Regions from separate parts of the Streptomyces sp. NBC_01006 genome, predicted to be linked through region 1. Evidence: riboswitches for the same ligand, from Rfam matches in the RefSeq annotation. Region 1 holds a riboswitch; each other region holds the start of a gene.

Evidence for each region. A riboswitch is a leader RNA that binds a small molecule or an ion and turns the genes downstream of it on or off. The one in region 1 is predicted to bind cobalamin.
Region 2: linked by a shared signal. The riboswitch ahead of metE (5-methyltetrahydropteroyltriglutamate--homocysteine S-methyltransferase) and the one ahead of cobN (cobaltochelatase subunit CobN) in region 1 are both predicted to bind cobalamin.
Region 3: linked by a shared signal. The riboswitch ahead of OG509_RS26295 (energy-coupling factor ABC transporter permease) and the one ahead of cobN (cobaltochelatase subunit CobN) in region 1 are both predicted to bind cobalamin.

Annotation. Positions count from the first base shown of each region.
Region 1 covers NZ_CP108700.1:6,488,848-6,495,631, reverse strand. The annotation lists gene OG509_RS29435 (cobalt-precorrin-6A reductase) at 1-481, shown strand, start outside; gene OG509_RS29430 (hypothetical protein) at 526-1,227, shown strand; gene OG509_RS29425 (precorrin-2 C(20)-methyltransferase) at 1,250-2,755, opposite strand; gene OG509_RS29420 (precorrin-8X methylmutase) at 2,752-3,399, opposite strand; gene cobG (precorrin-3B synthase) at 3,396-4,766, opposite strand; cobalamin riboswitch at 4,906-5,044, shown strand; gene cobN (cobaltochelatase subunit CobN) at 5,077-6,784, shown strand, end outside.
Region 2 covers NZ_CP108700.1:642,248-649,031, reverse strand. The annotation lists gene OG509_RS02875 (3-hydroxybutyryl-CoA dehydrogenase) at 1-883, shown strand, start outside; gene aceB (malate synthase A) at 1-2, shown strand, start outside; cobalamin riboswitch at 1,032-1,252, shown strand; gene metE (5-methyltetrahydropteroyltriglutamate--homocysteine S-methyltransferase) at 1,422-3,746, shown strand; gene OG509_RS02865 (hypothetical protein) at 3,855-5,819, opposite strand; gene OG509_RS02860 (AAA family ATPase) at 5,935-6,784, opposite strand, start outside.
Region 3 covers NZ_CP108700.1:5,709,671-5,716,454, reverse strand. The annotation lists gene OG509_RS26320 (L-serine ammonia-lyase) at 1-1,057, shown strand, start outside; gene OG509_RS26315 (hypothetical protein) at 1,165-1,443, shown strand; gene OG509_RS26310 (SsgA family sporulation/cell division regulator) at 1,651-2,058, shown strand; gene OG509_RS26305 (hypothetical protein) at 2,176-2,682, shown strand; partial or broken gene OG509_RS26300 (IS5 family transposase) at 2,892-3,889, opposite strand; cobalamin riboswitch at 3,950-4,158, shown strand; gene OG509_RS26295 (energy-coupling factor ABC transporter permease) at 4,187-4,882, shown strand; gene OG509_RS26290 (energy-coupling factor ABC transporter substrate-binding protein) at 4,885-5,277, shown strand; gene cbiQ (cobalt ECF transporter T component CbiQ) at 5,281-6,030, shown strand; gene OG509_RS26280 (energy-coupling factor ABC transporter ATP-binding protein) at 6,027-6,784, shown strand, end outside.

The DNA of each region.
Region 1 (6,784 bases):
GGCGTTCACGGGGGTCCCGTTGCTCGCGCTGCGCCGCCCCGGCTGGTCCCCCGGCCCCGGGGACGACTGGCACTTCGCCGACTCGCTCGCCGAGGCATCCGTACGGCTGCCCGAACTCGGTGGCCGGGCCTTCCTGACCACCGGCCGCATGGGCCTGCACACGTTCGCGCACCTGGCCGACACCTGGTTCCTGGTGCGCTCGGTGGACCCGCCGGACGCGCCCGTGCCGCCGCGGCTCGAAGTCCTGCTCGCCCGGGGGCCGTTCACCCTGGAGGGCGAGCGGGAGCTGCTGGCCCGGCACCGGATCGACGTGCTGGTCACGAAGGACAGCGGCGGCTCCGCGACCGCCCCCAAGCTCACCGCGGCCCGCGAGGCCGGCATCCCGGTCCTGGTGGTCCGCAGGCCCCCTGCCCCGGAGGGCGTTGCGGAGGCGGAGTGCCCGCAGGCGGCCCTGGAGTGGCTCGCGGGAACCCACGGGTAGACCCCGCCCGGCCGTTGTCCGAGGGGTCTCCTACTCTCGTCGGCATGAGCACCACCACTCTGCTGATCCACAGCGGCTCCGCCGCACCCGATGCCCCGGTCACCCGCGTCGGCGGCCTTCCGCTGGCACCCGCCGGCACGCGGTGGCCCACTTGTACGACCTGTTCGGGGCCGCTCCAGTTCATCGCGCACATAGTCCTCGACGGCGGGCGCGGGGTCCTCGCCGTCTTCATGTGCGCGAACGATCCGGGCAGTTGCGAGGAGTGGAGCGCAACGTCCGGCGGCAACAGGGCCTACCTCTTCCCGCCGACCGGGCTGGTGCCGGTACCGCTGCCCGCCCTCCCCACCGCCGAGGACGAGGACCAGGACGAGGACCAGGAATACGAGGACGAATACGAAGACGAGGACGAAGACGAGGACGAGGACGAGGACGTTCGGCAGCTCGGGGCGGTCCGTACCGTCGAGCGGGTGACCGTGGCCGAGCCGGAGTACCGGACCGCCTCCAAGGCCTGGTCCGAGCGGAGCGGGCGCCCGAAGGGCCACGTCCTCGGACAGCTCGGCGGCACCCCCGACTGGCTCCAGAACGACGAGACGCCCGACTGCACGGGCTGCGGCCGCCCGATGGAGTTCGTCGCCCGGCTGGAGGAGGGTCCTGACCCCCTCACCGCCCCCAACTTCGGCTCCGGCAGCGCCTATGCGTACGCCTGCGCGCCCTGCGGCCGGGCGGCGTTCCTCTGGCAGTGCTGAGGAGGGCCGCCCGGCCCGCCGGTCAGGCCTCCGGGTAGCGGCGCGGGGTCCAGGTCACGCGGGAGCCGTCCGGGCGCTCCGTGACCTGGGTCTGCGAGGAGCCGATCAGCAGGATCGTGCGCATGTCCACCTCGGACGGCTCCAGTTCGCCGAGCGGGAGGACGCGGACCGACTGCTCCGGGCCGCCCACGTCCCGCGCGACGACCACCGGGGTCCGCTCCGAACGCAGCTCCAGCAGCAGCTCCTTGGCCTGGGCCACCTGCCAGGTCCGGCTGCGCGAGCCCGGGTTGTACAGGGCGAGCACCAGGTCCGCCGCCGCGGCGGCACGCAGCCGCTCCGCGATGACCTCCCACGGCTTGAGCCGGTCCGACAGGGAGATGGTGGCGTAGTCGTGGCCGAGCGGGGCCCCGGCCGCGGCGGCCGCCGCGTTGGCGGCGGTCACCCCCGGCAGGACCCGTACGGGCACGTCCTTGTACTCCGGCTGCCCGGCGACCTCCAGCACGGCGGTGGCCATGGCGAACACGCCCGGGTCTCCGCCGGAGACCACGGCCACGCGCTTTCCGCGGCGGGCGAGGTCGAGCGCGAACTCGGCGCGCTCCGACTCGACCTTGTTGTCGGAGCCGTGCCGTACCTGGCCCGGCTTCGCGGGGACCCGGTCCAGGTACGTGGTGTACCCGACGAGCACCTCGGCGTCGGCCAGCGCCCGCCGCGTCTCGGGGGTGAGCCAGAGCGGCCCGGCCGGTCCGGTGCCGACGACCACGACCTCGCCGGGGCCGGACGGCACGCTGCCCGGGTTGCCGATGCGGCTGGGCACCACGGCGACGGCGAAGTACGGGACGCTGTCGGGGTCGGTGTCGGCGAGGACGCCGGTCCGCTCCCCCGCCATGGTGGCGCGCTCCACGTACCGGGCCTCCGCCAGCCGGCCGCTGCCCTCCATGGCCCGGCGTACGGCGGGGAAGGTGCGGCCGAGCTTCATCACGACCGCCGAGTCGGTGGCGGCGAGGCGGGCGGTGAGCTCCTCCTCCGGCAGGGTGCCGGGCAGGATCGTCAGCACCTCCTCGCCCTCGACGAGCGGGGTGCCGAGGCGGGCCGCGGCGGCGCTCACCGAGGTCACACCGGGGATCACCTCGGCCTCGTACCGGTCGGCGAGCCGCTTGTGCATGTGCATGTACGAGCCGTAGAAGAGCGGGTCCCCCTCGGCGAGCACGGCGACGGTCCGGCCGGCGTCGAGGTGCGCGGCCAGCCGGGCGGCGGACGCCTCGTAGAACTCCTCCATCGCCCCCTGGTAGCCGCCGGGGTGGTCGGTGGTCTCGGTGGTGACCGGATAGACCAGCGGCTCCTCGATGTGGTCGGAGCGCAGGTGCTTCGCGGCGATCGAGCGGGCGATCGAGCGGCCGTGGCGGGCGCTGTGGTACGCGACGACCTGCGCCTCGGCGATCACCTCGACGGCCCGCAGCGTCATCAGGGAGGGGTCGCCGGGGCCGAGCCCGACGCCGTACAGCTTTCCGGAGGTCGTTCCCGTGCTCATTCTTCCTCGCTCGCGATCGCGTTGACGGCGGCGGCCGCGATGGCGCTGCCGCCACGACGGCCGCGCACGATCAGGTGGTCGAGCCCGGAGGCGTGGGCGGCGAGCGCGTCCTTGGACTCTGCGGCGCCGATGAAGCCGACCGGGACGCCGATGACGGCGGCGGGGCGCGGGGCACCCTCCTCGATCATCTCCAGCAGCCGGAACAGCGCGGTCGGCGCGTTGCCGACGGCGATCACGGAGCCCTCCAACAGGCCGCGGTCGCGCCAGACTTCGAGGGCGGCGGCGCTACGCGTGGTGCCCATCCGGGCGGCGAGGGCCGGCACGGCGGGGTCGGAGAGGGTGCAGATCACCTCGTTTCCTGCGGGCAGCCGCTTGCGGGTGACGCCGCTGGCGACCATCTGCACGTCGCAGAGGATCGGCGCGCCCGCGTTCAGCGCGGCCCGCGCGCGGAGCACGACGTCCGGGGTGTAGCCGAGGTCCCGGGGCAGGTCGGTCATTCCGCAGGCGTGGATCATGCGCACCGCGACCTGGGCGACGGAGGCGGGCAGCCCGGAGAGGTCCGCCTCGGCGCGGATCGTGGCAAAGGACTGGCGGTAGATCGCCGCGCCGTCCTTCTCGTACTCGAACACTGTGTACTCGCTCATTTCTTCGCTGCGTCGTGGGAGGTGGTGCGGCGTACGGCCGCGAGGGCCGCGGGAAGTTCGGAGGGCGGGAGACCGCGGCGCGGGGCGCTGCCGGCCGCGGACAGGTCGTACCCGTCGGCGGTGGCGACCACGTCCGCCCAGGCGGTGCCGCGGGGGTGCCCGCACCGGCGTTCGCAGCCGGACCAGTGCACGGGCAGCGGGCGGGTCGCCTGCGCGTGCGTCTGCGCCTCGGCTTGGGCCTGCGCCTCGCCTTGGGCCTCGGCCTCCGCCTGCTGCGCCACGACGGCACGCGCGTCGGCGCGTACGTCCGCCAGGGATTTCGCGCAACCGGGCCGCCCCGTACAGGCGGTGACGGACCGCCAGGGATCCTCGGGGCCGGTCACGAGCCCGGCCTCGGCGAGGGCGGCGAGTGCGCCCTCGGCGGCGTGGGCGGGCAGGCCGGGGACGACGATCCCGCGCCAGGGGGTCAGGCGGAGACGGCCCGTGAGGCCGGCCAGCCTGCGCCACTGCGCGGTGGTCAGACGGCCCAGCGGCGCGAACACGCTGAGCGCGGCGTCGCCGCCCGGGCCCTGGACCACGCCCGGTTCGGGGGCCGGTCCGCGCAGGGCGGCGCGGCCCCGTACCACGGAGGCCGAGACCCCGGCGGCGGCCAGCCGAGCGCCCAACTCATCGGAACGGAGAGCCTGTTCGGCAGGCAGCTCGGAGACCCGCCAGGCCCGGGTACCGGCCTGGCGGACGGCGTCGAGGAAGTACGAGGCGGCCACCAGCGCGGCCCTCGGCGCATCGGCGGCGGCCACGAGCAGGGCGTCCGCCGCGCCGGCCGTCCACAGCAGGGCCCGGCCCCCGTCCCGGACGGCGGCCAGGTTCACATCGGCGGCGAGCGAGGTCACGTCCCCGCGGCCGTCGTCGAGGGCGAACAGGAAGCGCCCGGACAGCCCGGCGGCCGGCTCGCTCGCGCACAGCAGCCGGTCCAGCTCCCGGGCCCAGGGCGCCACGTCGGGCAGACCGCGCCGGTCCAGGCCGGTCAGCGGCGAGGCGACGATGTTGCGGACCCGCTCGTGGGTGGGGGCGGGCAGCAGCCCGGCGCGCACGAGCACGGTCTGCAGTTCGCCGCCGCAGCTCGCGCCGAGCCCGCGCAGCTGCGCGTTGCCGCGCGAGGTGAGGTCGATGTGCCCGTCGCCGAGCCGGTCCGCCGCATCGGCCAGCAGCAGGGCCGCTTCCGCGTCGAGCATCCCGCCGGGTATCCGGATCCGGGCCAGGTGCCCGTCGTCCGCCGCGTGCAGCCGCAGCGCACCGGGACAGGCGTCACCGCGGTCACGTATGACCGGTTCGTCCCGCGGTGCGGCGGAAGGGGGCTGGGGCGGCATGGCGGCGAGCATACCCACGATTCACCGACCCCGACCTGTGTCCGTCACCACCCGCCCCTTCCGCCCCACCCTCCGCCCGACCTGCCCGGATCCGCTCCCAGGGCGCGGGCCACCCCCACTCCCGGCCAGGGAGAAGGCCACCTAAGATGACCACCGGCGGAGCCACGTGGCCCGCTGGGAGGAAGCCCGGTGCGAATCCGGCGCGGTCCCGCCACTGTGAACCCTGCGGAGCGATCCGCCGGGTGAGTCAGGAACTCCCGCTGTCCACACTGCCCGGGGCGCGGAAACCCCGAGGAAGGCATGCCGCCGCATGATCCTGCTGCTGTCGACGTCCGACACCGATCTGCTCAGCGCCCGCGCCGCCGCGGACGGCCCCGTGCCGTACCGGTTCGCGAACCCCTCCCGCCTTCCCCTCGACGACCTCCCCGCCCTGCTCGACGGCGTCGACCTGGTCGTCGTACGCCTCCTCGGCGGCCTGCGCGCCTGGCAGGACGGCCTCGACCTGCTCCTGGCGCCGGCGCAGACCCGCCCGGTGGTCGTCCTCACCGGCGAACAGGCCCCGGACGCGCAGCTGATGGAGGCCTCGACGGTCCCGATCGGAATCGCGGCCGAGGCGCACGGCTACCTCGCGCACGGCGGCCCCGCCAACCTCGACCAGCTGGCCCGCTTCCTCTCCGACACCGTGCTGCTCACCGGCCACGGCTTCGAGCCGCCCGCCGCCGCGCCCACCTGGGGCCCGCTGGAGCGCACCCCGGTGCGCCCGTACGGCCCGCGCATCGCGGTGCTCTACTACCGCGCCCACCAGATGAGCGGCAACACCGCCTTCGTGCACGCCCTGTGCGACGCGATCGTGGAGACCGGCGGTACGCCCGTACCGCTGTACGTGTCCTCCCTGCGCAGCCCCGAGCCGGAGCTGATCGCCGAGCTGGAGTCGGCGGACGCGATCGTCACCACGGTCCTGGCGGCGGGCGGCACCAAGCCCGCCACGGCCTCGGCCGGCGGCGACGACGAGTCCTGGGACGCGGGCGCGCTCGCCGCGCTCGGCGTCCCGATCCTCCAGGCCCTGTGCCTGACCGGCTCGCGCAGCGCCTGGGAGGAGAACGACGAGGGCCTGTCCCCGCTCGACGCCGCGACGCAGGTCGCCGTGCCCGAGTTCGACGGCCGCCTGATCACCGTCCCGTTCTCCTTCAAGGAGTTCGACGAGGACGGGCTGCCGGCGTACGTGGCCGACCCCGAGCGCGCCGCCCGCGTCGCCGGCATCGCGGTGCGGCACGCCCGGCTGCGGCACATCGCGCGCCGCGACAAGAAGGTCGCGCTCGTCCTCTCCGCGTACCCGACCAAGCACTCCCGCATCGGCAACGCGGTCGGCCTCGACACCCCGGCCAGCGCCGTGGAACTGCTGCGCACCCTCATCGCGGGCGGTTACGACTTCGGCCCCGTCGAGGACATCCCGGGCCTGGTCTCCGGCGACGGCGACGAGCTGATCCGCGCCCTGATCGAGGCCGGTGGCCACGACCAGGACTGGCTGACCGAGGAGCAGCTGGCCCGCAACCCGGTCCGGATCCCGGCCGCCGACTACAAGCGGTGGTTCGCCGAGCTCCCGGCCGAGCTGCGCGGCAGCGTGGAGCAGCACTGGGGCGAGGCCCCGGGCAACATGTTCGTGGACCGCTCGGCCAACCCGGAGGGCGACATCGTCCTCGCGGCCCTGCGCCGCGGGAACCTGCTCATCCTGATCCAGCCGCCGCGCGGCTTCGGCGAGAACCCGATCGCGATCTACCACGACCCGGACCTGCCGCCCTCGCACCACTACCTGGCCGCGTACCGCTGGATCCAGGCGCGCGCGGAGGACGGCGGCTTCGGCGCCGACGCGATGATCCACCTGGGCAAGCACGGCAATCTGGAGTGGCTGCCGGGCAAGAACGCCGGCCTGTCCGCTGCCTGCGCGCCGGACGCCACGCTCGGCGATCTCCCCCTCATCTACCCCTTCCTGGTCAACGACCCGGGCGAGGGCACCCAGG
Region 2 (6,784 bases), 5.8 Mb from region 1:
GAACGCCGGAGTGCGGCCGGCCCGGATCCGGCGCGTCGGAGTCGTCGGCGGGGGTCGGATGGGCGCGGGCATCGCCGAGGTGTGCGCGCGTGCCGGACTCGACACGGTCGTCGCCGAGGCGGACGCCACCGCGACCCGCGCCGCCGGTCACCGCGTCGCCGTCTCCCTGGAACGTGCCGTGCAGCGCGGGAAGCTCGACCGGATCTCCGCCGAGGACGCCCTCGCCCGGCTGGTGTTCACGGGGGACCTGGAGGACCTCGCCGACCGGCAGCTCGTCATCGAAGCGGTGACCGAGAACCCGGATGCCAAGACGGGGGTCTTCGCCGCGCTCGACAAGATCGTCGAGGACCCGGAGGCGATACTCGCCACCAATACGTCGGCCATCCCGATCATGCGGCTGGGCATGGCCACGAGCCGCGCGGACCGGGTGGTGGGCCTGCACTTCTTCAACCCCGTGCCCGTCCTGCCGCTCGTCGAGGTCGTGTCCTCGCTCCACACGTCGGCGGACACACTCGCCGCGGTCGAGGACTTCGCCCGCGACACCCTGGGCAAGACCGTGGTCCGCTCCCGGGACCGGGCCGGGTTCGTCGTCAACGCGCTGCTGATCCCGTACCTCCTGTCGGCCGTCCGGATGGCCGAATCCGGCTTCGCGAGCGCCGCGGACGTGGACGCGGGGATGGAACTGGGCTGCGCCCACCCGATGGGACCGCTCAAGCTCGCCGACCTGATCGGCCTCGACACGGTCGCGGCGATCGCCGAGTCCCTCTACGAAGAGTTCAAGGAACCGCTCTACGCCCCGCCCCCGCTGCTCCGGCGGATGGTGCAGGCGGGACTGCTCGGCCGTAAGACCGGCCGCGGGTTCCACACGTACGGCCGGGACTGAGGGCCCCGGCACGGTCTCCGGGCCGAGGGTGCTCCGGAGGCGCGCGGGAGCGGTGGGGGTGTGGCGAGTGGTGTCGCCGCACCCCCACCGTGTCTCATTTCAGCGTCCGACATGTGGAAAGCGGTGTTCATTCCCCGGTCATCGACCTACTGTGGGCCTCGCAGCTGGTTCGCCCCGTCCGCCAGGCGGGATGCGTCGTAAGAGGGAACCCGGTGGGAATCCGGGACTGCCCCGCAGCGGTGAGCGGGAACGACCGCCGTCATACGCACTGGGACCGGAACCGGTCCTGGGAAGCGACGGCCAGTAGGAGTCTCGTACGACGAGACGTGCCCGCGAGTCCGAAGACCTGCCCGTTGCCCGTGCGCGAACGACCGCGCCCGGTTTCCCGGTGACCTCGTGGGCGGGTCGGCGTGCTCCAGGCGGATCTTCCCCGTCGCGTACCCGTCGTACGTGGCCCCGGGGGTCCGCCCGTTGCGGCACCCTTCGCGTCCTCGGCCCTCACCGGGTCCATGGAGACACGCTCGCGAAGGAGAGTTCCGTGACCACCCAGTCCGCAGCCGCGGCAGTACAGGCCACCGTGTACGGCTACCCCCGGCAAGGCCACGACCGCGCGCTGAAGAAGGCCGTCGAGGGCTACTGGAAGGGCCGCGTCACCGCGCAGACCCTCCGGGAGACCGCCCGCGACGTGCGCCGGGCCAACTGGGCCCAGCTGGCCGACGCCGGCATCACCGAGGTTCCGACCGGCGACTTCTCGTACTACGACCACGTCCTGGACACCACGGTCATGGTCGGCGCGATCCCCGACCGCCACCGGGCGGCCGTCACGGCCGACCCGCTCGACGGGTACTTCGCGATGGCGCGCGGCACCCAGGACGTGGCCCCGCTGGAGATGACCAAGTGGTTCGACACCAACTACCACTACCTGGTACCGGAGTTGGGGCCGGACACCGTCTTCACGGCCGACTCCGCCAAGCAGGTCGCCGAGCTGAAGGAGGCCCTGGCGCTCGGTCATGCGGGCCGCCCGGTCCTCGTCGGCCCGGTCACCTACCTCCTCCTCGCCAAGCCCGCGCCCGGCGTCGCCGCCGACTTCGAGCCGATCACCCTCCTGGACCGGCTGCTGCCCGTCTACGCCCGAGTGCTCGCCGACCTGCGCGCGGCCGGCGCCGAGTGGGTGCAGCTCGACGAGCCGGCCCTGGTCCAGGACCGGACCCCGGCCGAGCTGAACGTCGCCGCACGCACCTACCGGGAGCTCGGCGCCCTGACCGAGCGCCCCAAACTGCTCGTCGCCTCCTACTTCGACCGCCTCGGCGAAGCCCTGCCCGTCCTGGCCAAGGCACCCGTCGAAGGCCTGGCCCTCGACTTCACCGATGCGGCCGCCGCCAACCTCGCCGACCTCGCCGCCGTCGGCGGACTTCCGGGCAAGCGCCTGGTCGCGGGCGTGGTCAACGGCCGCAACATCTGGATCAACGACCACCAGAAGTCGCTGTCCCTCCTCGGCACCCTCCTCGGTCTCGCCGACCGCGTCGACGTCGCCGCCTCCTGCTCCCTCCTCCACGTCCCGCTGGACGCGGCCGTCGAGCGCGACATCGATCCGCAGGTCCGCCGCTGGCTGGCCTTCGCCCGCCAGAAGACGAACGAGATCACCACGCTGGCCCGCGGACTCGCCAGGGGCGCCGACGCCATCACCGCCGAACTGGCCGCGAACCGCGCCGACCTGGCCTCCCGGGCCACGTCCCCGATCACCCGCGACCCCGCGGTCCGGGCCCGCACCGCGGCGATCACCGACGCGGACGGCCGCCGGGCCCAGCCGTACGCCGACCGGGCGGCCGCCCAGCGGGCCCACCTGGGCCTGCCGCTGCTCCCCACGACGACCATCGGGTCCTTCCCGCAGACCGGCGAACTGCGGGTGGCCCGAGCCGACCTGCGGGCCGGCCGCATCGACACCATCGGCTACGAGAAGCGCATCAAGGACGAGATCCGTGAGGTTATCGCCTTCCAGGAGAAGACCGGCATCGACGTCCTCGTACACGGCGAGCCCGAACGCAACGACATGGTCCAGTACTTCGCCGAGCAGCTGACGGGCTACCTCGCCACCCAGCACGGCTGGGTGCAGTCCTACGGCACACGCTACGTGCGCCCGCCCGTCCTGGCCGGGGACATCTCCCGGCCGGAACCGATGACCGTGCGCTGGACGACGTACGCCCAGGCGCAGACGGCCAAGCCGGTCAAGGGCATGCTGACCGGCCCGGTCACGATGCTCGCCTGGTCCTTCGTGCGCGACGACCAGCCGCTCGGCGAGACCGCCCGCCAGGTCGGACTCGCCCTGCGGGACGAGGTCAACGACCTGGAATCCGCCGGTACTTCTGTGATCCAGGTCGACGAGCCCGCGCTGCGGGAGACGCTCCCGCTGCGCGCCGACGGCCATGCCGAGTACCTGGAGTGGGCCACGGAGGCCTTCCGGCTGACGACCTCGGGGGTGCGTCCGGAGACCCAGATCCACACGCACATGTGCTACGCGGAGTTCGGCGACATCGTGCAGGCCATCGACGATCTCGACGCCGACGTCATCAGCCTGGAGGCAGCCCGCTCCCACATGCAGGTCGCGACCGAGCTCGCCGCGCACGGCTACCCGCGCGAGGCCGGCCCCGGCGTGTGGGACATCCACTCGCCGCGCGTCCCCTCCGCCGCGGAGGCGGCGGCCCTGCTCCGCAAGGGTCTGGAGGCCATCCCGGCCGACCGCCTCTGGGTCAACCCCGACTGCGGCCTGAAGACCCGAGGCTGGCCCGAGACCCGCACCTCCCTGCAAAACCTGGTGGCCGCAGCCCACCAAGTCCGCACGGAAACCGGTAGCGCAACCGTCTGATCCGCATTCGGGCCGGAACATCCGTCTCCCGATGTTCCGGCCCGATCGCGTCCCCACCGCGGTGAGCGGCCTTCGTGCTCACGGGCCCCGGGCCGGCCGCCGAAGTGGTCACGGATTGCCTGCGGCAGCCGTTCCCACCGCCGAGTCGGTACTCGTGCACGCGAGGGCTTCCTCGACCAAGCCGCGGAGTTCCTTGTCGTGGAGGATCATCGGGTATCCCCCGTGCGTGGACAGGCGGGACTGGGACTGGCGCACCGCCAGCAGCGCTTCCCGGATCGCGGGGCTGATCTCGCCCATCCGGATCAGGGCCCGGAGCGCGTCGCCGAAGAACCCGAAGTGGTCACCGCCGTCGGCGATCGGCAGGACGAACTCCTCCAGGACCCGCATGCTCGGTTCGACCTGGCCCGTGAGCTCCCAGAGCGTGATCGCTGCGGTGAGCCGCGGCCAATGCGCGCTGTTCTCCATCGCGAGACGCACCCGGTCCGCATCGGACGCCGCGTCGCGGCCGAACGCGGGCTCCTCCTCTGCCATGACCGCTTCGCCGACGAGCCTCGCAGCTGCCCCGCGGTCCGCGGAGATGTGTGCGGCGGTCCTCGCCACCAAGTGGTGATTGCCCGGGTAGTCCAGAACCCGGCAGTTCCGTACGGCGGGTTCGGCCGAGGCGGCGGCCGGCCCCATCGCCAGCAGTATCGTCAGCACGGTGACAGAGGTCCTGGTGTCTGCAAGCAGCGGGATGAGCTCGGGCAGGGCGGGCAGCGCGTCCTCGCCCCAGGCCTCCAGCACCTCAAGGAACCCTCGGGTCGTGCCCTCCCGCATCGCCTCCCGTATCGCGGGCAGCAGGATGTCCGCGTGCCTGCGCAGGGGGATCAGCACCTCTTGGATCTCCGGCCTCCGGGGATCACCGATGCAGTAGCCCCGCCCCTGCTCCTCTTCCTGCGCGCGCAGCTGCTCGACCAGCCCCGGCAGGGCGCGCGGGTCATCGATCCGGGTCAGGGCCCACCGGGCGATTTCCCGGACCGTTCCGTCGAGGTACGGGTCGGCCGCGTCGTCGTCGAGCAGGTCGGCGAGCCCGTCGGCGTACGGGGCGGCCGCCGGGCCCAGCACCGCGAGGATGTTCGCCGCCCTCAGCCGCACGGCGCCGTCCGGATCGGTCAGCAGCCCGCCCGCGAGAGGGAGCAGGGCGGCCTCCACGGATCGCCGATCGGTGAGGAGCCGCCACGCCACGTCCAGCGCCTCCCGGCACAGCGCGGCGTCCCCGGAGCGTTGCGCCGTCTCGACCAGCCGCACGGCGAAGCAGAGTTCCGCCTCGGGGTCGTGCTGGAGCAGCCAGGCCGTCGATCGGACCAGGTCCTCGCGGGTCCACGGAGTCTCGACGGCCGGGGTGTACCAGACGCTCTCGAACCGTGGTGGCAGCGCGAGATCGGAGAACACCTCGATCAGCCGGTCTATCCGCCTGACCGGCAGTTCCCGGTCGAGTTCCGCCGAGGCGTGCACGGCCGCGACCCACAGCACCGGGTCATCGCCGTCCAGTACGCCGGCCAGCACCGTTCGCGCATCGTCGGTATGCTCGCCGGCTTCTCCGGAGGCGGCCTCGCCGAGGGCGAGCAGCAGCGGCAGCCGTACCGTCGGGTCCGCCTCGACCCGCCACCGCTCCAGCAGCCGTGCGATCCCGGCCGGCAGCGCCATCGCCGCCCGCCGCACCGCCGGATCCGGGTCCGCGAGCAGGGCCCACGCCCCGGACCAGTCCTCGCCCGCCAGGGCCGGTGCGTGCATCGCCGCCAACAGTTCGACGAGGTCGACCCGCATACCCATGGCCGGGTCGGCGGCGAGCGCAATGACGAACGGGAGGGCGACCGCCGCCGCGGACGGCGTTTCGCGCCCGTCGAGCGTGACGAGAGAGTAGAGCGGGTAGCAGTCCTCCTCCACCGCCTCCGCACCCGCCGCGAGGAGCCGGCGGAGCGCCCGCGGTACGTCCTCGACCGGATCCATCGGAGAAATCGTCTCAAGCCCGTCCCACACCACGGCATCCAGCGCTGCCCGCGACATCCCCGTCACCACTGCCTCGATCACCATCACGTCGTCCTGCCCGCCACCGCCCGTCATCGTCCGGCAATTCCGTCGTCCTGTCGCCTGAATTCGCTGATGCCTCGGCTTTTGGCCGGTGAGCCGACCAGCTACACGGCAGAGGTCAGGCCGGCCACTCCCGTACCTCGGCGTAGATGGTGTCGGCGGTCTCCGGGGCGGCGTCCAGGAGCGTGGTGCACAGGCCGAGTGTGGCGTCGATGTCGCCCATACAGTAGGGGGCCAGAGCGAGGACGATCCTGCGCAGGTTGTTCAGCTCGCGCCCGTATGTTGTCTCGGGCGCGCGCAGGGCAAGGAACGACGCCAAGTGAGGTGCCTCGGACGGTAGTTGGTCCAGGCCCTCGGCCACCAGATCGAGGAATCCGCAGGCGGCGGCCGCCTGAGTCTTGACCCTGAGGGCGAGTGGGCCGCTCTCCGTGAAGGGGTATCCGAAGCGTCCGAATCCCGGCGGGTTCATGCCCGCGACCAGTTCACGGGCCCGGTCCACCTGACCGCCTGCCCACACAGCCTCGGCGAACGCGGACTGCACCCGGACGGCTTCCTCGTCGAGCGCCTCCTGCTGGCTGTCGTAGAAGGATTGGTCCTCCACGCCCGGTGCGTACGGATCACCGCCGAGCGACATGCTCATGGCCAGCCACATGCCGGCCTGGTCGCTGAAGAGCGCACCCCCACGCCGGAAATGGGCCTGCGCCTTGTCGTACCTTCCGATGTGCGCGTAGAGCTGGGCCAGGGAGAACTCCCTCCCGCTGTCCGAGAATCCCCCGGTGCGGCCCTTCCGACCGAGGGCCGACGTGTGCTCCAGCACCCTTTTGGTCAGCAGCCGCGCCCGTTCGGTGTCGCCCTGGGCCAGCAGGACCCTCCGCAGCTCCAGTACCGTACGGACCGAGACGTCCGGGTCCGTCGCCCGCCGGAGTGCCTCCTCGGGCCGGCGCTGCTCGGCCAGCGCGAGGATCCGG
Region 3 (6,784 bases), 780 kb from region 1:
GATCGCCTTCGACGAGCCGAGCCAGCTGATCCTGCACCGCCGCCGGTCCTTGCCGTACCACGCGAACGGCATGACGCTCTTCGCGTACGACGCCGCGGGCGCCCCGCTGCTGGAGAAGACGTACTACTCGGTGGGCGGCGGCTTCGTGGTGGACGAGGACGCGGTCGGCGAGGACCGGATCAAGCTCGACGACACGGTGCTGAAGTACCCCTTCCGCAGCGGCGACGAGATGCTGCGCATGGCCCGGGAGAGCGGCCTGTCGATCTCCGCGATGATGCTGGAGAACGAGAAGGCCTGGCGCACCGAGGAGGAGATCCGCGAGGGCCTGCTGGAGATCTGGCGGGTCATGCAGGCGTGCGTCGGGCGCGGCATGTCGCGCGAGGGCATCCTGCCGGGCGGCCTGAAGGTCCGGCGCCGGGCCGCGAACACCGCCCGCAAGCTCCGCTCCGAGGGCGACCCGCAGGCGCTGTCGATGGAGTGGATCACCCTCTACGCGATGGCCGTGAACGAGGAGAACGCGGCCGGCGGCCGGGTGGTCACCGCTCCGACGAACGGAGCCGCGGGCATCATCCCGGCGGTCCTGCACTACTACGTGAACTTCGTGCCGGGCGCCGACGAGGAAGGCGTGGTCGACTTCCTGCTGGCGGCCGGTGCGATCGGCCTGCTCTTCAAGGAGAACGCCTCGATCTCCGGCGCCGAGGTCGGCTGCCAGGGCGAGGTCGGCTCGGCCTGCTCGATGGCGGCGGGCGCCCTCGCCGAGGTCCTGGGCGGCACCCCGGAGCAGGTGGAGAACGCGGCCGAGATCGGCATGGAGCACAACCTGGGCCTGACCTGCGACCCGGTCGGCGGCCTCGTCCAGATCCCCTGCATCGAGCGCAACGGCATGGCGGCGGTCAAGGCCGTCACCGCGGCCAAGATGGCCATGCGCGGCGACGGCACCCACAAGGTCTCCCTCGACAAGGTCATCAAGACCATGAAGGAGACCGGCGCCGACATGAAGATCAAGTACAAGGAGACCGCCCGCGGCGGCCTGGCGGTCAACGTCATCGAATGCTGACCCTCTGATCCGGCACGCATGACGAAGGAGGGGCCCGGCGCGCTGCGCCGGGCCCCTCCGGCGTTCCCCAACACGGTGAATTCGCAGGCCAACCGAGGTTTGCGGGCCTGGCGGCTGTCGCAGCGCTCCCCTTCGCCGTCGCACTCTTCGCGGGCACGGCCCAGGCCGACAACGGAGCCGGTGCGGGCGTCTCGTCCAACGCCGCCGTCGGCGAGATCCTCGGCAGCGGGGTCGCCGGCAGCAACGTCGGCAACTCCTCCACCACCCAGCAGATCGCCACGGGCTCCGGGGCCTCCAACCAGAGCAACGGCGCCCAGGCCAACGGCTCCGGCTTCACCGCCATCGGGCAGTCCAACGACTCCTTCCTGTTCAACCCCGTCCCGTAACGGACCGGTGACGCGGCGGCCCGCCCTCCCCCCGGAGGGCGGGCCCCTTCGCGTTCCCGCCCCGTTCCTGTGAGAAGACGGGCCCAGCGGCCCCCGGGGTCGGGACCTTCGACCCACGGGGGCGGCCGCGGGGTGGGCTAGCTTGCCCGGAGGGGCCCGCGAGGGCCGCATGCCCCCCGGCCGGGACACGACAGAGAGGCGCAGCGCATGGACGGCATCGAGTACCGCGTCCTCCCGCTCCGGCTGGAGGCCTCGCCCGAGCCCGTGCCGGTGTGCGGGGCCTTCACCTACCGCCGCGACCGGCCCTACGAGCTGGCGCTCGACTTCCGGGGCGCCGGGATGCACCTGGCGCACTGGGTCTTCTCCCGGGACCTGCTGCTCGACGGGGAGACCTGCGCGACGGGCGAGGGGGACATCCAGGTGTGGCCGCGGTGGCAGGGCGGGGAGCCGCGGGTCTTCCTCGCCTTCAGCAACGGCGCGCAGAGCTGCGTGGTGTCCGCCCGGGCGAAGGACGTACGGGCGCTGTGCCGGCGGCTGGTCGCTCTGGTGCCACGGGGCGAGGAGCGGCGCCACTACGACCTCGACGCCGAGCTCAGCACCCTCCTGCCCCGATAAGTCAGCATTGAGGACGTTTCCTTTTAATTTAGTCCGGTTTGAGTGGAACCATGAGCCTGCCGGAAGTGTCCTCAGCAGTGACACCGGTCCCCGCCTCCTCAGAACCAGGGGGACGTCATGAACCACCTCCGCCGCCGACAGCTCGTGGCCCTCGCCACAGGTGCGCTGCTCACCGCCGGGATCACCCTCGCCGCGCCGGCCTCGGCCGCCGTCCGGCCCACGCCCACGCCGCTCGTCGTGAACGCCCGCTGGGGCGGGCACTGCACGTACGACCGCATCGTCATCGACCTGCGGGGATACGTTCCCCAGGCCACCGTCACCCGCGTCCCCCGGCTGGTCCACGACGGGTCCGGCGCACCCGTACCGCTGGCCGGGAAGTACTTCCTGGAGATCCGGCTGCATCCCGCCGCGGCACACGACCGCGCGGGCAACAGCACGTATCACGGCCCGAAGCTGGTCAAGATCCACCTGCCGCAGCTGAAGGGCCTCGCCCTGACCGGCGACTTCGAGGGGTACGTGACCTTCGGCGCCGCCTTCGGCGCCAAGCCCTCCGTCAGCACCTTCAAGCTGCACGCGCCCGAGCGGTTCGTGCTGGACGTCGCACACCGCAACGTGTGCGGTTAGGAGTGGGGGCGAGGGCTGGACGGGTACCGCCGGGTCCCCGTTGCCGAACCAGTCCTGCGTGCACGCGTACCGGCCCGGCGCGGCCGCGCACACCAGCCGCCCAGGTCGCGTCGCGGTCGTTGAAGGGGCAGCCGTCCTTGAACGTGCGACCAGCCGGGCCGGGTTGGTGCCGGTCCGTCCCTCCGACTAGGGCCTGTTCTGAGTTCGGATCACGGGGTGCCAGGGAGGCTGCGTAGCCAAAGGATGGATCCTCGCAGGTGGAGTCCGGCGAGATAGCTCTCAGGTGTCTTGTCGTAGCGGGTGGCCAGCCCCCGCCATTCCTTGAACTTGTTGATGGCACGCTCGACGGTGTTCCGGTCTTTGTAGAGCTCGGCATCGTGGGAGACCGGGCGGCCGCCCTGTGAGCCCCGCTTCTTGCGGTTGGCTGCCTGGTCGGCCTTCTCCGGGATCACCGCCTTGATGTTGCGTCTTCGCAGGTGGGCGCGGTTGGCGCGGGAGGAGTACGCCTTGTCTCCGGCTACGGCGTCCGGCCGGGTCCTGGGGCGGCCCATCGGAACACGCACCTTGATTTTCTCCAGGACCGGGATGAACCGCGGACTGTCCGCGGCCTGTCCGGGGGTGAGGATGATGGACAGTGGGCGGCAGCGCCGGTCGGTCGCGAGGTGCACCTTGGTGGTCAGCCCGCCCCGGGAGCGTCCCAGCTCGGCGGCCTTCAGCCGGACCTTGCGGCGTCGGCGTACCGCGCGGCGCCGTGCCCGTTCGGCTTCCTCACCGCCCTCGGGCCCCTCGGCTACGGAGTCGTTTTGTCCGGTTGCCGAAGCCCCTTTTCCTTCATCAAGGCCTTCTCCAGGTCCTCCAGGAGCTCGGGGTCGACCACCATGCCCGCCGCGTGGTGATGCGCGCGGGCGACGGTGGAGTCCACGCTGACCAGGCTGAGGTCGACATCGTCGCGTGCCGCCGCCTCGGCGATCACCACGTCCATGAGGGTCTGGAAGATCCCGCCACGTGCCCACATGCGGAACCGGTCGTAGATCGTTGACCAGGAGCCGTAGCTTGCCGGCACGTCCCGCCAGGGGCAGCCGGTACGGAACCTCCACATCACCGCATTGAAGTAACTGCGCAGGTCAGGGATCGGCCCGGACGCCCCCAGCGGGAGGTGCGGCTCGATCAACTCCCATTCGCCATCGGTCAGATCACCACGCGTCATACAACCGTGCTACCAGCCGAAGCGCCCGAACGAAGGCCGAACGCCCCGATTGTGATCCGGACTCAGAACAGCCCCTAGGGTCAACGGGCCTTGGTGTTCGGGAAACCGGTGGAAGACCGGTGCGGCCCTCGCCACTGTGAACGGGAAGTCCGGCTCCATCCTGCGGGAAGCCACTGGGCGGCGCGGGAGGTTCCGCACCGCCCGGGAAGGCGGAGCCAGGGCATCAGCACCCGTGAGCCAGGAGACCGGCCGGGGCGCGTCGTCCATCCACGAGGTGCTGGAGAGGTCTCCCCACACATGCATATAGCCGAGGGGTTCCTGCCCCCTTTGCACGCGGTCGCCTGGGGCGCCGCGTCCGCTCCCTTCGTCGTCCACGGGGTCCGCGCCCTCACCCGCGAGGTGAAGGCGAACCCGGAGAGCACGCTGCTGCTCGGGGCGTCCGGAGCATTCACGTTCGTCCTGTCCGCCTTGAAGATCCCGTCGGTGACGGGCAGTTGCTCGCACCCCACCGGGACCGGGCTCGGGGCGATCCTGTTCCGGCCGCCCATCATGGCGGTGCTCGGCACTATCACCCTGCTCTTCCAGGCGCTGCTGCTGGCGCACGGCGGGCTGACCACCCTCGGCGCGAACGTCTTCTCGATGGCGATCGCCGGACCCTGGGCGGGGTACGGGGTCTACCTGCTGCTGAAGCGCTTCGACGTCCCGCTGATGGTGACGGTCTTCTTCGGTGCCTTCTTCGCCGACCTGGTCACCTACTGCGTCACCTCCGTGCAGCTGGCGCTGGCCTTCCCCGACCCGGGTACCGGGTTCCCGGGCGCCCTCGCGAAGTTCGGCGGCATCTTCGCGATCACCCAGATCCCGCTCGCGGTGAGCGAGGGGCTGCTGACGGTGCTCGTGATGCGGCTGCTGATGCAGTCGAGCAAGTCGGACCTGGTCCGGCTGGGCGTGGCGAAGCTGAGCGGGCGCAGCGGGCACGAGGCGGCGGTCCGATGAGCATGAGCCGGAACGCGAAGATCAACGGCCTGCTGCTGCTCCTGGTGGCGATGCTTGCCGTACTGCCGATCGCGCTGGGGATGGGCGAGGGCAAGGAGGAGCCGTTCACGGGCGCCGACGCGCAGGCGGAGACGGCGATCACCGAGCTGAAGCCGGACTACGAGCCGTGGTTCTCCCCGCTGTACGAACCCCCCTCCGCGGAGGTGGAGTCGGCGCTGTTCGCCCTCCAGGCGGCACTGGGCGCGGGCGTGCTCGCGTACTACTTCGGGGTCCGCAAGGGCCGCCGCCAGGCCACTGCCGCCGCCACTGCCGCCGCCGCTGCCGCTGCCACGCGTGCCGCGGACCGCGCCGCGGCCCCGGCTCCGACGGCGGATCCCGCCGGCGCGGAGTCGTAGCCGGTGCTGCCGATCGACGTGGCGGCGCACGGCAGTCGGTGGCGCCGCCGCCATCCCTTGGAGAAGGCCCTGCTCGGACTCGGGCTGACGGTCACCGCCGTGTGCCTGCCGCCCTGGCCCGGCGGGCCGCTGGTCGCCGCCGCCACCCTGGCCGTGCTCCTCGGCCCGGCGGGCGTGGCCGGGCGGCAACTGTGGCGGGCCTTCCGGATCCCGCTGGGCTTCTGCTTCACCGGCGCGCTGCCGCTGCTCGTCGCCGTCGGCGGCCCGGCCGGGTTCGTCTCGCTCGCGCCCGACGGCCCCCTGCATGCCGCCGAGTTGCTGCTGCGGACCTCGGCGGCCTCCCTCGGGGTGCTGCTGTTCGCCTTCACCACGCCCGTCTCGGACGTCCTGCCCCGGCTTGTCCGGGCCGGGGTCCCGGCGCCGGTGGTGGACGTGGCCCTGGTCATGTACCGCATCGGCTTCCTGCTGCTGGACTCGATGGCCCAGGTCCGGCGCGCCCAGGCGGCCCGCCTCGGCCAGTCCGGGCGGGCGGCGCTGTGGCGTTCGCTGGCCGGGCTCGCCGCGACCTCCTTCGTACGGGCCTTCGATCGCGCGGCGCGGCTCCAGGAGGGCCTGGCCGGGCGCGGCTACGACGGCGCGCTGCGGGTCCTCGTGCCGGAGGCGGCCCTGTCCTGGCGGTTCCTCGCGGCGTCGGGGGCCCTGCTGGCGGCCCTGATCACCCTGACCCTCACCCTGAAGGGGCTTTACCCGTGAACCCGTTGGACCGCTCGAACCCGTTGGTGGAACTGGCCGGAGCCGGCTACGCGTACGAGGACGGCCCGGTGGTCCTCGCCGACGTGGACTTCGCCATCGCCGAGGGCCGGGCGCTGGTCCTGCTGGGCCGCAACGGCAGCGGGAAGACCACGCTGATGCGGCTGCTGAGCGGGGGCCTGCGGCCCGGCCCGGGCTCGCTGCGCCTCGACGGCACGGCGGTCTCGTACGACCGGGCGGGGCTGACCCGCCTGCGCTCGGCGGTGCAGCTGGTGGTCCAGGACCCGGACGACCAGCTGTTCGCGGCCTCGGTGGAGCAGGACGTGTCGTTCGGCCCGATGAACCTGGGGCTGGCGGCGGACGAGGTCCGCGCCCGGGTGGACTCGGCGCTCGCCGCGCTGGACATCACGGCGCTGCGGGACCGCCCGACGCACCTGCTCTCGTACGGCCAGCGCAAGCGCGCGGCGATCGCGGGGGCGGTGGCGATGGCTCCGCGGGTGCTGATCCTGGACGAGCCGACGGCGGGCCTGGACCCGGACGGGCAGGAGCGCCTGCTGGACGTCCTGGCGGGGCTGCGCGCGGCCGGCACCACGGTGGTGATGGCCACGCACGACGTCGACCTGGCGGTCCGCTGGGCCGACGACGCGGCGGTCCTGACCCCGTCGGGCATCCGCACGGGCCCCGCGCAGACCCTCCTGTCGGACCCGCGGCTCCTGGCCTCGGCAGGGCTGCGCCAGGCCTGGTCCCCGGCGGTGGC